Regions from separate parts of the Streptomyces sp. NBC_01257 genome, predicted to be linked through region 1. Evidence: riboswitches for the same ligand, from Rfam matches in the RefSeq annotation. Region 1 holds a riboswitch; each other region holds the start of a gene.
The links. A riboswitch is a leader RNA that binds a small molecule or an ion and turns the genes downstream of it on or off. The one in region 1 is predicted to bind cobalamin.
Positions count from the first base shown of each region.

Region 2: it holds a riboswitch for cobalamin, as region 1 does, so the genes downstream of both, OG408_RS26685 (ribonucleoside-diphosphate reductase subunit alpha) here and OG408_RS36375 (CbtB domain-containing protein) in region 1, are expected to answer to the same signal.
Region 3: it holds a riboswitch for cobalamin, as region 1 does, so the genes downstream of both, metE (5-methyltetrahydropteroyltriglutamate--homocysteine S-methyltransferase) here and OG408_RS36375 (CbtB domain-containing protein) in region 1, are expected to answer to the same signal.
Region 4: it holds a riboswitch for cobalamin, as region 1 does, so the genes downstream of both, OG408_RS09355 (cobalamin biosynthesis protein) here and OG408_RS36375 (CbtB domain-containing protein) in region 1, are expected to answer to the same signal.

Region 1 is NZ_CP108472.1:8,343,311-8,345,502, reverse strand. It holds gene OG408_RS36380 (CbtA family protein) at 1-603, opposite strand, end outside; gene OG408_RS36375 (CbtB domain-containing protein) at 633-848, opposite strand; adenosylcobalamin (AdoCbl) riboswitch at 894-987, opposite strand; gene OG408_RS36370 (histidine phosphatase family protein) at 1,111-1,737, shown strand; gene OG408_RS36365 (GOLPH3/VPS74 family protein) at 1,695-2,192, opposite strand, start outside.
Region 2 is NZ_CP108472.1:6,104,123-6,106,314, reverse strand. It holds gene OG408_RS26690 (GNAT family N-acetyltransferase) at 1-480, shown strand, start outside; cobalamin riboswitch at 546-669, shown strand; gene OG408_RS26685 (ribonucleoside-diphosphate reductase subunit alpha) at 811-2,192, shown strand, end outside.
Region 3 is NZ_CP108472.1:8,711,700-8,713,891, forward strand. It holds gene OG408_RS37880 (carbohydrate kinase family protein) at 1-653, opposite strand, end outside; cobalamin riboswitch at 798-1,013, shown strand; gene metE (5-methyltetrahydropteroyltriglutamate--homocysteine S-methyltransferase) at 1,174-2,192, shown strand, end outside.
Region 4 is NZ_CP108472.1:2,237,747-2,239,938, reverse strand. It holds gene OG408_RS09360 (cobyric acid synthase) at 1-50, opposite strand, end outside; gene OG408_RS09355 (cobalamin biosynthesis protein) at 47-1,075, opposite strand; cobalamin riboswitch at 1,211-1,343, opposite strand; gene OG408_RS09350 (hypothetical protein) at 1,496-1,741, opposite strand; gene OG408_RS09345 (inorganic phosphate transporter) at 1,775-2,192, opposite strand, start outside.

The sequences.
Region 1 (2,192 bases):
GTCCTTTCCGACCTCGTTGAACGAGGGCAGGAAGGCGTAGGCCAGCCCGATCACCAGCACATAGCCGGCCGCCGCCGCGATGGTGGCGTTCCAGTTGCCCAGGCGGGGAGCCAGCCGCTTGCCGAGGATGACGGCGGCGACGGCCAGCAGGACGCTGAGCGCGACCATCAGGAAGAACAGGGTGGTGCGTTTGCCGATGGTGTCGGGGTTGCCGACGGCCGGCGGGTTCGCCGGGTACTTCAGGAACGGCACGACGTACACCGTCAGCAGGGCCGCACCGGCGATCAGCGCGGCCGTGGCCCTGGGGCCGAACCGCCCCATCCGGCCGAGGGCGTAGCAGAAGACGAGTGCGGCGATGCCGCCGACCGCCACGCCGAACACCAGGACACCGGTGGCGAGACCGGCGGTGGACTGCATGGTGCGGCTGACGAGTTCCTCGCCGCCGCCGTGGTCGTGGGTGTGGCTGTGCGCCTCTTCGAGGGCAATGGCCGCGTCCACCCGGGACTCGCCGAGGAAGTAGGCGACGAGAAGTGCGAGCGCACCCGCGGCGAGACCGGCCAGCATGCCGCGGACCAGCAGGGCTCGGACAGATATGGAGTTCATGAGGGGTTCCCCTGGATCAAGCGACGGGATCAGTGGCAGGGGAAACCGAGGAGGTGGCGCCCGTCGTGGACCCACTCGTGCACGCCTTCGCCGGAGATGAGCGCGGTGGCGCCCTGCTCGGCGCCGACGAAGTACAGCAGGATCAGCATGAGGATGCCGAAGAAGGCGGCCCAAGGGGCAATGGCCTTCAGCGAGATGGGAGTGATGGCGGGTGCGCCGGTGGCGGGGGCAGCAGTCTGTGCCATGGCAGAACCTCCTGGGGGAACACGCGTCCCGATCGTGGTGCCTGAGACGAAGGTGCTGGGTCTGACTTCCCGTACGGGTACGGGTTCACAGTGGCGCGACCGTGCCGGATTCTCACCGGACTTCCGTCACACCCTCGTCATGTCGTCGCGACCATACCGCCTGGACGCGGGCGCCGCCATGGTGCCGCCGGCCGTACCGGGGGCCCCGAATGCCATGGTGTGCTTGGCCAAGTGGCCACAGTTCAGGGAGTTGAGAGCGGTTATGACGGTACGGGTGATGTTGATCTCACCGGCGATGAACGCCGCGCTGCGCGAGGCCCGTTTCGCGGGGGACGCGCCCCTCGACGAAGCCGGGCAGCGGCAGGCCCGCGCCGCCGCGGACGCGGTGCCCGCAGCCGACCGGTTGCTGCACGGGCCGTCCCGTCGGTGCAGCCTGACCGCAGCCGCCCTCGGGCTCCGTTCCGCCCCTGAAAACGCCCTCCGGGACTGGGAGTTGAACCGCTGGGCGGGCGCCCGGCTGGACGAGGTGAGCGCGAGTGATCCGGAGGGAGTGGCCGCCTGGCTCGCGGATCCCTCCGCCGCCCCGCACGGCGGTGAGTCGCTGCTCGGTCTGTGCGCCAGGGCCGGCGCCTGGCTCGGTTCCCTGGACGGCGGCGGACCCGGACGCGTGCTGGCGGTGGTCGAGCCCGCCGTGGTCAGGGCCGCGGTCGTCCACGCGCTGGACCTTCCGCCGCGGGCCTTCTGGCGGATCGACGTCGCCCCTCTGACGCTGACGGAGCTCAGCGGCCGGTCCGGGAGGTGGAACCTTCGTACCGGCCGGCCGCTCACGGCGGAGACGGCCGGCGCTCAGGCGCCCCAGCCACCCCCGACCGCCCGGCTCGACAGGTAGGAGTCACGCAATGCCTTGCGCAGGCCGGGCACGACGCCGTCGAAGTGCGCGGCGAGCGCCTTGAGCGCCGGTTTGTACGCCCGGCGCTCCTTCCCGCTGAACACGCTGCTCACCTCGGTCTCCGCCGCGAGCACGGCCATGGTCAGTTCGTCCACGGGGATCGCGGCCGGTTCGGAGCCGCCGATGACCGCGTCCCGGACCCTGTCCTGCAGGGCGCGCACCTGCTGCGGATCCTCCACGACGACCCGGTCGACGGGGAGCACTCCCAGCCGCTTCTCCTGCCGCACGGTGATCGCGCGCGCGGCGGCAAGCTGCTCACGGACGGGCTTCTCCGCCGTGTGCGCCTTGTTGTGGACGTACGAGAGCCACCTCTTCGGCGTCTCGGGCAGATCGCGCCACACCGCCGCGAGGAAGGGATCACCCGGCGCCGTGGCAGCACGCCGTGCGACCTTCCC
Region 2 (2,192 bases), 2.2 Mb from region 1:
GAGTACGCCGCGCTCGGCGAGATCACCGCCGAGGCCTACCTCGGCGACGGACTGCTGGACTTCGGCGCCGACGACCCCTATCTGGTGCAGCTGCGCGACGTCCCCCGCCGGGCCGCCGAGGCCGAGGTGCTGGTGGCGACGGACGCCCGGGGCCACGTCCTGGGCGGGGTCACCTACGCGCCCCCGGGCAATCCGTGGGCCGACATAGCGGCGGCCGACGAGGCCGAGTTCCGGATGCTGGCGGTCTCCCGTCAGGCTCGTGGGGCCGGGGCGGGCGAGGCGCTCGTGCGGGCCTGTATCGAGCGCGCACGGGCCACCGCGGGGGTCACGGGGATCGTCCTGTCGACCCAGCCGGCCATGCACGGGGCCCACCGGATCTACGGGCGCCTCGGCTTCGTGCGGACCCCCGAGCGGGACTGGAATCCCATCGGCGACCTCAGGCTGCTGACGTACCGTCTGGAGCTCCGGCCCGGGGCGTAAGGGCGTACCGATATCTCGCGCGACACAACATGTGGGGGCTGCCGCAAGCGGCGGCCCCCACATGTATGCTCGTGCTCGCTGTCGCCGCAGGGAAATCCGGTGCGAATCCGGAACTGTCCCGCAACGGTGTGTTCGGTGTGCTTTTGCGCACCCCCAAGTCCGAGGACCTGCCGACAGCGCATCCGGCTCGACCGAACCGGATGCCCAGACGTCCGGGCCTCGTGGATGGGCCGGTGGACGCCGCACGGAGAGCTGCCCTGCCCGGGCGCCCCTCCGCCCGGCTGCCCCCGCCCCTCCGCCGGCCCCGAGCCGAGCGAGGGAGAGCACCAGGTGACCATCGCGCCAGCCCATCCGGTGACAGCGGCCGAATCAACGGGAACCACGAGCGACGGGCCCGGGACCGCACTGCTGCGGACCCTGACCGACCTCACCGCCGATCTGCCCGACACCGACCCCGGCCGTGTCGCCGCCGCCGCGCTGCGCGGCCGCAACGCCCGGTCGGACGAGGCGGAGCTGCGCTCGCTGGCCACCGAGGCCGCCGCGGGTCTGATCTCCGAGGACCCCGCCTACTCCCGGCTCGCCGCCCGTCTCCTCACCCGCACCATCGCGGACGAGGCGGCCGGGCAGGGCGCGACGTCGTTCTCCGCGTCGGTCGCCGTCGGGCACCGCGAGGGCCTGATCGCGGACCGCACCGCCGAGTTCGTGACGCTCCACGCGGCCGCGCTCGACGCACTGGTGGAGCAGGCGCTCGCCGACGGCGCCGACGACCGCTTCGGCTACTTCGGCCTTCGCACCCTGCACAGCCGCTACCTGCTGCGCCACCCGATCACCCGCCAGGTCGTCGAGACCCCGCAGCACTTCATGCTGCGCGTGGCCGCCGGGCTCGCCGAGGACACCTCCGAGCGCGCGCTCGGCGAGGTCGCCGCGCTGTACGGGCTGATGAGCCGGCTGGACTACCTGCCGTCCTCCCCCACGCTCTTCAACTCCGGCACCCGCCACCCGCAGATGTCCTCCTGCTACCTGCTGGACTCGCCGCTGGACGAGCTGGACTCGATCTACGACCGCTACCACCAGGTGGCGCGCCTCTCGAAGCACGCGGGCGGCATCGGCCTCTCGTACTCCCGCATCCGCGCCCGCGGTTCGCTGATCCGCGGCACCAACGGGCACTCCAACGGCATCGTGCCGTTCCTTAAGACGCTCGACGCCTCCGTCGCCGCGGTCAACCAGGGCGGCCGGCGCAAGGGCGCCGCCGCCGTCTACCTGGAGACCTGGCACGCGGACATCGAGGAGTTCCTGGAGCTGCGCGACAACACGGGCGAGGACCAGCGGCGCACGCACAACCTCAACCTGGCGCACTGGATCCCGGACGAGTTCATGCGCCGGGTCGACGCGGACTCCGCCTGGTCGCTGTTCTCCCCGGCCGACGTGCCCGAGCTGGTCGACCTGTGGGGCGACGCGTTCGACGCCGCGTACCGGGCGGCCGAGGCCAAGGGCCTGGCCCGCAAGACCATGCCGGCCCGTGAGCTGTACGGCCGCATGATGCGCACGCTGGCGCAGACCGGCCAGGGCTGGATGACGTTCAAGGACGCCTCCAACCGGACCGCGAACCAGACGGCCGAGCCGGGCCGGGTCGTGCACTCCTCGAACCTGTGCACCGAGATCCTCGAAGTCACCGACGACGGCGAGACGGCCGTCTGCAACCTGGGTTCGGT
Region 3 (2,192 bases), 370 kb from region 1:
CCGTCCCGGGTGAGGACGTAGGAGCCCTCCGCGCCGGCCGTGGCGACCACCGTCGAGGCACGGCCCTCGCGCAGGATCTCCCGCATCAGGGCGGGGGCGCGGTCGCCGGTCGTCGCCGCGCTGAAGAAGACCAGATCGGACCGGAGCGCGAACTCCCTCTGGTGGTCGGCCAGTCCGTCCCAGTCGTGCAGATCCGTCGAGACGGGGAGGCCGAGGGCCTCGATGTCGTCGTAGAGGAAGCGCGTGAAGTTTGTAATGGACAGATGCACATGGCGGGCGCGCCGCAGCCGGGGAAGGTAGAAGTCCCGCGGCATCCGCAGATCCGCCGGATCGCGGGCGTCGTAGAAGGACATCCGCCGCCCCGTCGCGTCCACCAGGTTCACCGCACGGCGGGTGCCCGCAGCCGAGATCAGCGGGTGGAACTCCACATCGCCCTCGGCCAGCCGCTCGCGCACCCGCGTGCCGGTCCAGTCGTCGCCGATGCAGTCGAGCAGCGCGACGTCCAGCCCCAGCGCGCGGGCACCGAGCGCCACGTTGCCGCCGGTCTGACCGGGCCACTCCTCGATCGGACCGACCATGACGGCGTCGGCGAGCGGAACCGGGAGGGAGTCGACGCGGACGATCGTGTCCACCCCGCTGCCGCCGACCACCAGGACGTCGTATTCGGATTGTTGTCGGGCCACTGTGCCGCCTCTCTGTACCCGCCGTGATCAAGTATGGCCGAACGCCCGTACACCCGTCCGTCCCGGCCGAGGGTCCGCCATGTGAACAGTGCCGTGGAGTGCGCGGACGTCCTCTAGGGTGGGCGGTGCAGCTGGTTCGCCCTGTCCGCCAGGCAGGCGCGTCGCAAGAGGGAACCCGGTGGGAATCCGGGACTGCCCCGCAGCGGTGAGCGGGAACGACCGCCGTCATACGCACTGGATCCGAAGGGTCTGGGAAGCGACGGCCAGTAGGTGTCTGCCTCGGCAGACGTGCCCGCGAGTCCGAAGACCTGCCCGCTGCCCGCGTCCGAACCCCCGGAAGCGGAGATCTCGGTGACCTCGTGGGCGGGTCGGCGGCAGACAGCGGGCGGACGGCACCGAAACGGTGCGGTGAACCGCCCGGTCCGTCACACCTTCGCGCCCTCGTCCCGGTCCGGGATCCGCAGGAGACACGCTCGCGAAGGAGAGCTACGTGACATCCGAACCCACCACGGCGACGGCAGCGGCCACCGTGTACGGCTACCCCCGCCAGGGCCCCGACCGTGAACTGAAGAAGGCGGTCGAGGGCTACTGGAAGGGCCGCGTCACCGCCGACGCCCTGCGGGAGCAGGCCGCCGCACTGCGCCGGGCGAACTGGCGGGAACTCGCGGCCGCCGGCCTCGGTGAACTCCCCACCGGCGACTTCTCGCTCTACGACCACGTCCTGGACACCAGCGTGATGGTCGGCGCCGTCCCGGAGCGCCACCGGGCCGCCGTCGCCGCCGATCCGCTGGACGGGTACTTCGCGATGGCCCGCGGCAGCCGGGACGCAGCCCCGCTGGAGATGACCAAGTGGTTCGACACCAACTACCACTACCTGGTGCCCGAACTGGGCCCCGACACCGTGTTCACCGCCGACTCCGCCCGGCAGGTCGCCGAGTTCCGTGAGGCCGCGGACCTCGGTCTGACGGCACGTCCGGTCCTCGTCGGCCCGGTCACCTACCTGCTGCTGGCCAAGGCGGCCCCCGGCACCCCCGCGGACTTCGACCCGCTGTCCCTGCTGGACCGGCTGCTGCCCGTGTACGCCGAGGTGCTCGCCGACCTCCGGGCGGCAGGCGCCGGCTGGGTGCAGCTCGACGAGCCCGCCCTCGTACAGGACCGCACCCCCGCGGAACTGGACGCCGTCGCCCGCGCCTACCGGCTGCTCGGCGGGGCGGACGACCGCCCGAAGCTCCTGGTCGCCTCCTACTTCGGGCGGCTCGGCGAGGCCCTGCCCGTCCTGGCCCGCACCCCGGTCGAGGGACTCGCCCTCGACTTCACCGAATCCGGCGCCGCCAACCTGGCCGACCTCGCCGCCGCGGGCGGGCTGCCCGGCAAGCGGCTGGTCGCCGGCATCGTCAGCGGCCGCAACATCTGGATCAACGACCTGGAGAAGTCCCTCGCCACGCTGGGAACCCTGCTCGGCCTCGCCGGCCGGGTCGATGTCTCCGCCTCCTGCTCCCTGCTGCACGT
Region 4 (2,192 bases), 6.1 Mb from region 1:
CTCTTGCCCGCGTCCGATGTGGTCCCGGCGACCAGCAGTCCGCCGCTCATGTCGGTCTCCGTCCTGAGAGTCGAGGTGCTGCTGTACGTGGTGGCGCGGTACGGGTTCCCGGGGTCCTGCCTGCCGCGATCCGCCGGGCCGCGAGGCCCATGCCGGCCCGGGCCGCCACGCTGACGCCGAGGGCCAGCACGCCGACCCGGCGCGACAGCCGCACGGCGCGTTCGATGTCCGCGGTCTCCACCGCCCGGCCCGCGCCGCCGTTGAGCACGGGGCGGTGCTCGACCCGGCCGCCGTAGGCGAGCGTGCCGCCGAGCCGTACGCCGAGCGCGCCCGCGAACGAGGCCTCCACCGGGCCCGCGTTGGGGCTCGGGTGCTTCGCCGCGTCCGCCCGCCAGGCCCGGACCGCGCCCCGCGGGTCTCCTCCCGCCGCCACGGCGAGCAGGGCCGTCAGCCGGGCGCCCGGCCACCCCGCGACGTCGTCGAGGCGGGCCGAGGCCCAGCCGTAACGGCGGTAGCGGGGCGACTTGTGGCCGACCATCGCGTCGAGCGTGTTGGCGGCCCGGAAGCCGACGAGTCCCGGGACCCCGGCCAACGCCCCCCACACCAGGGCGCCGACCACGGCGTCCGAGGTGTTCTCGGCGACGGACTCCACGACGGCACGGGCGATCTGCGGCCCGTCCAGCGACTGCGGGTCGCGGCCGCACAGATGCGGCAGCCGTTCACGGGCCAGGCCGATGTCCCCTGCGGCGAGCGCGGCACCGATGGCCCTGGCCTCGCGCCCCAGCGACGTACCGCCGACGACGGACCAGGTGGCGGCGGCGGTCAGGGCGACGGACGCGGCGGGGTGGCGGCGCAGGGCGCGGGAGGCCAGTGCGGCGCCCCCGGCGGCGCCTCCGGCGCAGACCAGGGTGTGCAGGGCGCCCCACCCGCGGTGGTCGCGCCACAGGCGGCCTTCGACGCCTGCCGCGGCCCGCCCGAAGGCGGCGACCGGGTGCCCCCTGCGGGGGTCACCGAGCAGCAGATCGCCGATCAGACCGGCCGTGGCGCCGTACGCGAAGATGCGATCGGCACGCACGGTTCAGCCGGCCGTTGCGCCTCGAAGGACCTTGGAACCTGTTCTGGGTCGCACAGGGACGGACGCACGGCAGCCGGGCATGGCGATATGTCCTCACTCAGGGTCCGCGCCCTGGTTCGACGTGACCGGCGACGAGAGTCTCCTGGCTTCCGGATCCGCAGTTCCCCCGGCCTTCCAGTCCGCTTGCGTGGACCGTGACTTCCAGTGGTTGGGGGACTGCTCCCCGGTGACAGTGGCGGGACCGCGCCGGATTCGCACCGGCTTCCTCTGCTGTCGCCGTAATGGCTCCGGCAGTCCACCACGCTCCGCGAACACCCGTCAACTTGCCGTTGACCTGCGACGGTGCAGTGTGCGCAGACACACATCGGGCCGGACGCGCACGAGGTGCGTCCGGCCCGATGCGGGTGGGAGTGGTGGGGCTCAGGCGACGATCAGATAGATGCCGTAGGCCACGGCCGCGGCGCACAGTCCGAAGCACACGTACGCGCCGGCGCGCGCCAGCATGAGCGAACCGCCCGCCGAGCCGCCCGCCGAGCCGCCCTGTGCGGCCGGTTCGGGCTGCTTGGAGAGGCCGACGATGCCGAGGGTGAAGAGGCCCACGAGAGCGACCGTGGCGACGAGGGAGACGCCGAAGACGGTGCCGAGGGCTGCCCAGTCGATGTTCATGCGGATCTGTCCTTACCGGTGGCTCTTGGGGTCCTAGACCGTGGCGGGTCGGGCAGGGTCGGCGACCGTCCCGGCGGGGGCCGGGATGGTCGCCGTGAGCTCGTGGGGCTGGGCGGCCACGGTGGGCGGCGGGCTGACGGCCGCGATGGCCGTGGTGACGACACCCGCGGGCTCGGCGTCCGCACCGGCCGGGGCGACGTCGTCGTGGCCGACGGGCCTGCGCCGCGACAGCATCCAGATGGCGCCGGAGCCGGCGATCAGCAGCGCCGCGACGACCACGACGCCCCAGGTGCCCTGCTTGGTGAGGAACTCCGCACCCGCGCCGACCAGTCCGGCGGCCGGCAGGGTCAGGCCCCAGGCCACGAACATCCGGGTGGCGGTGGACCAGCGGACCACGCCCCCCTTGCGGCCGAGGCCCGCGCCCATCACGGCGCCGGAGCAGGACTGGGTG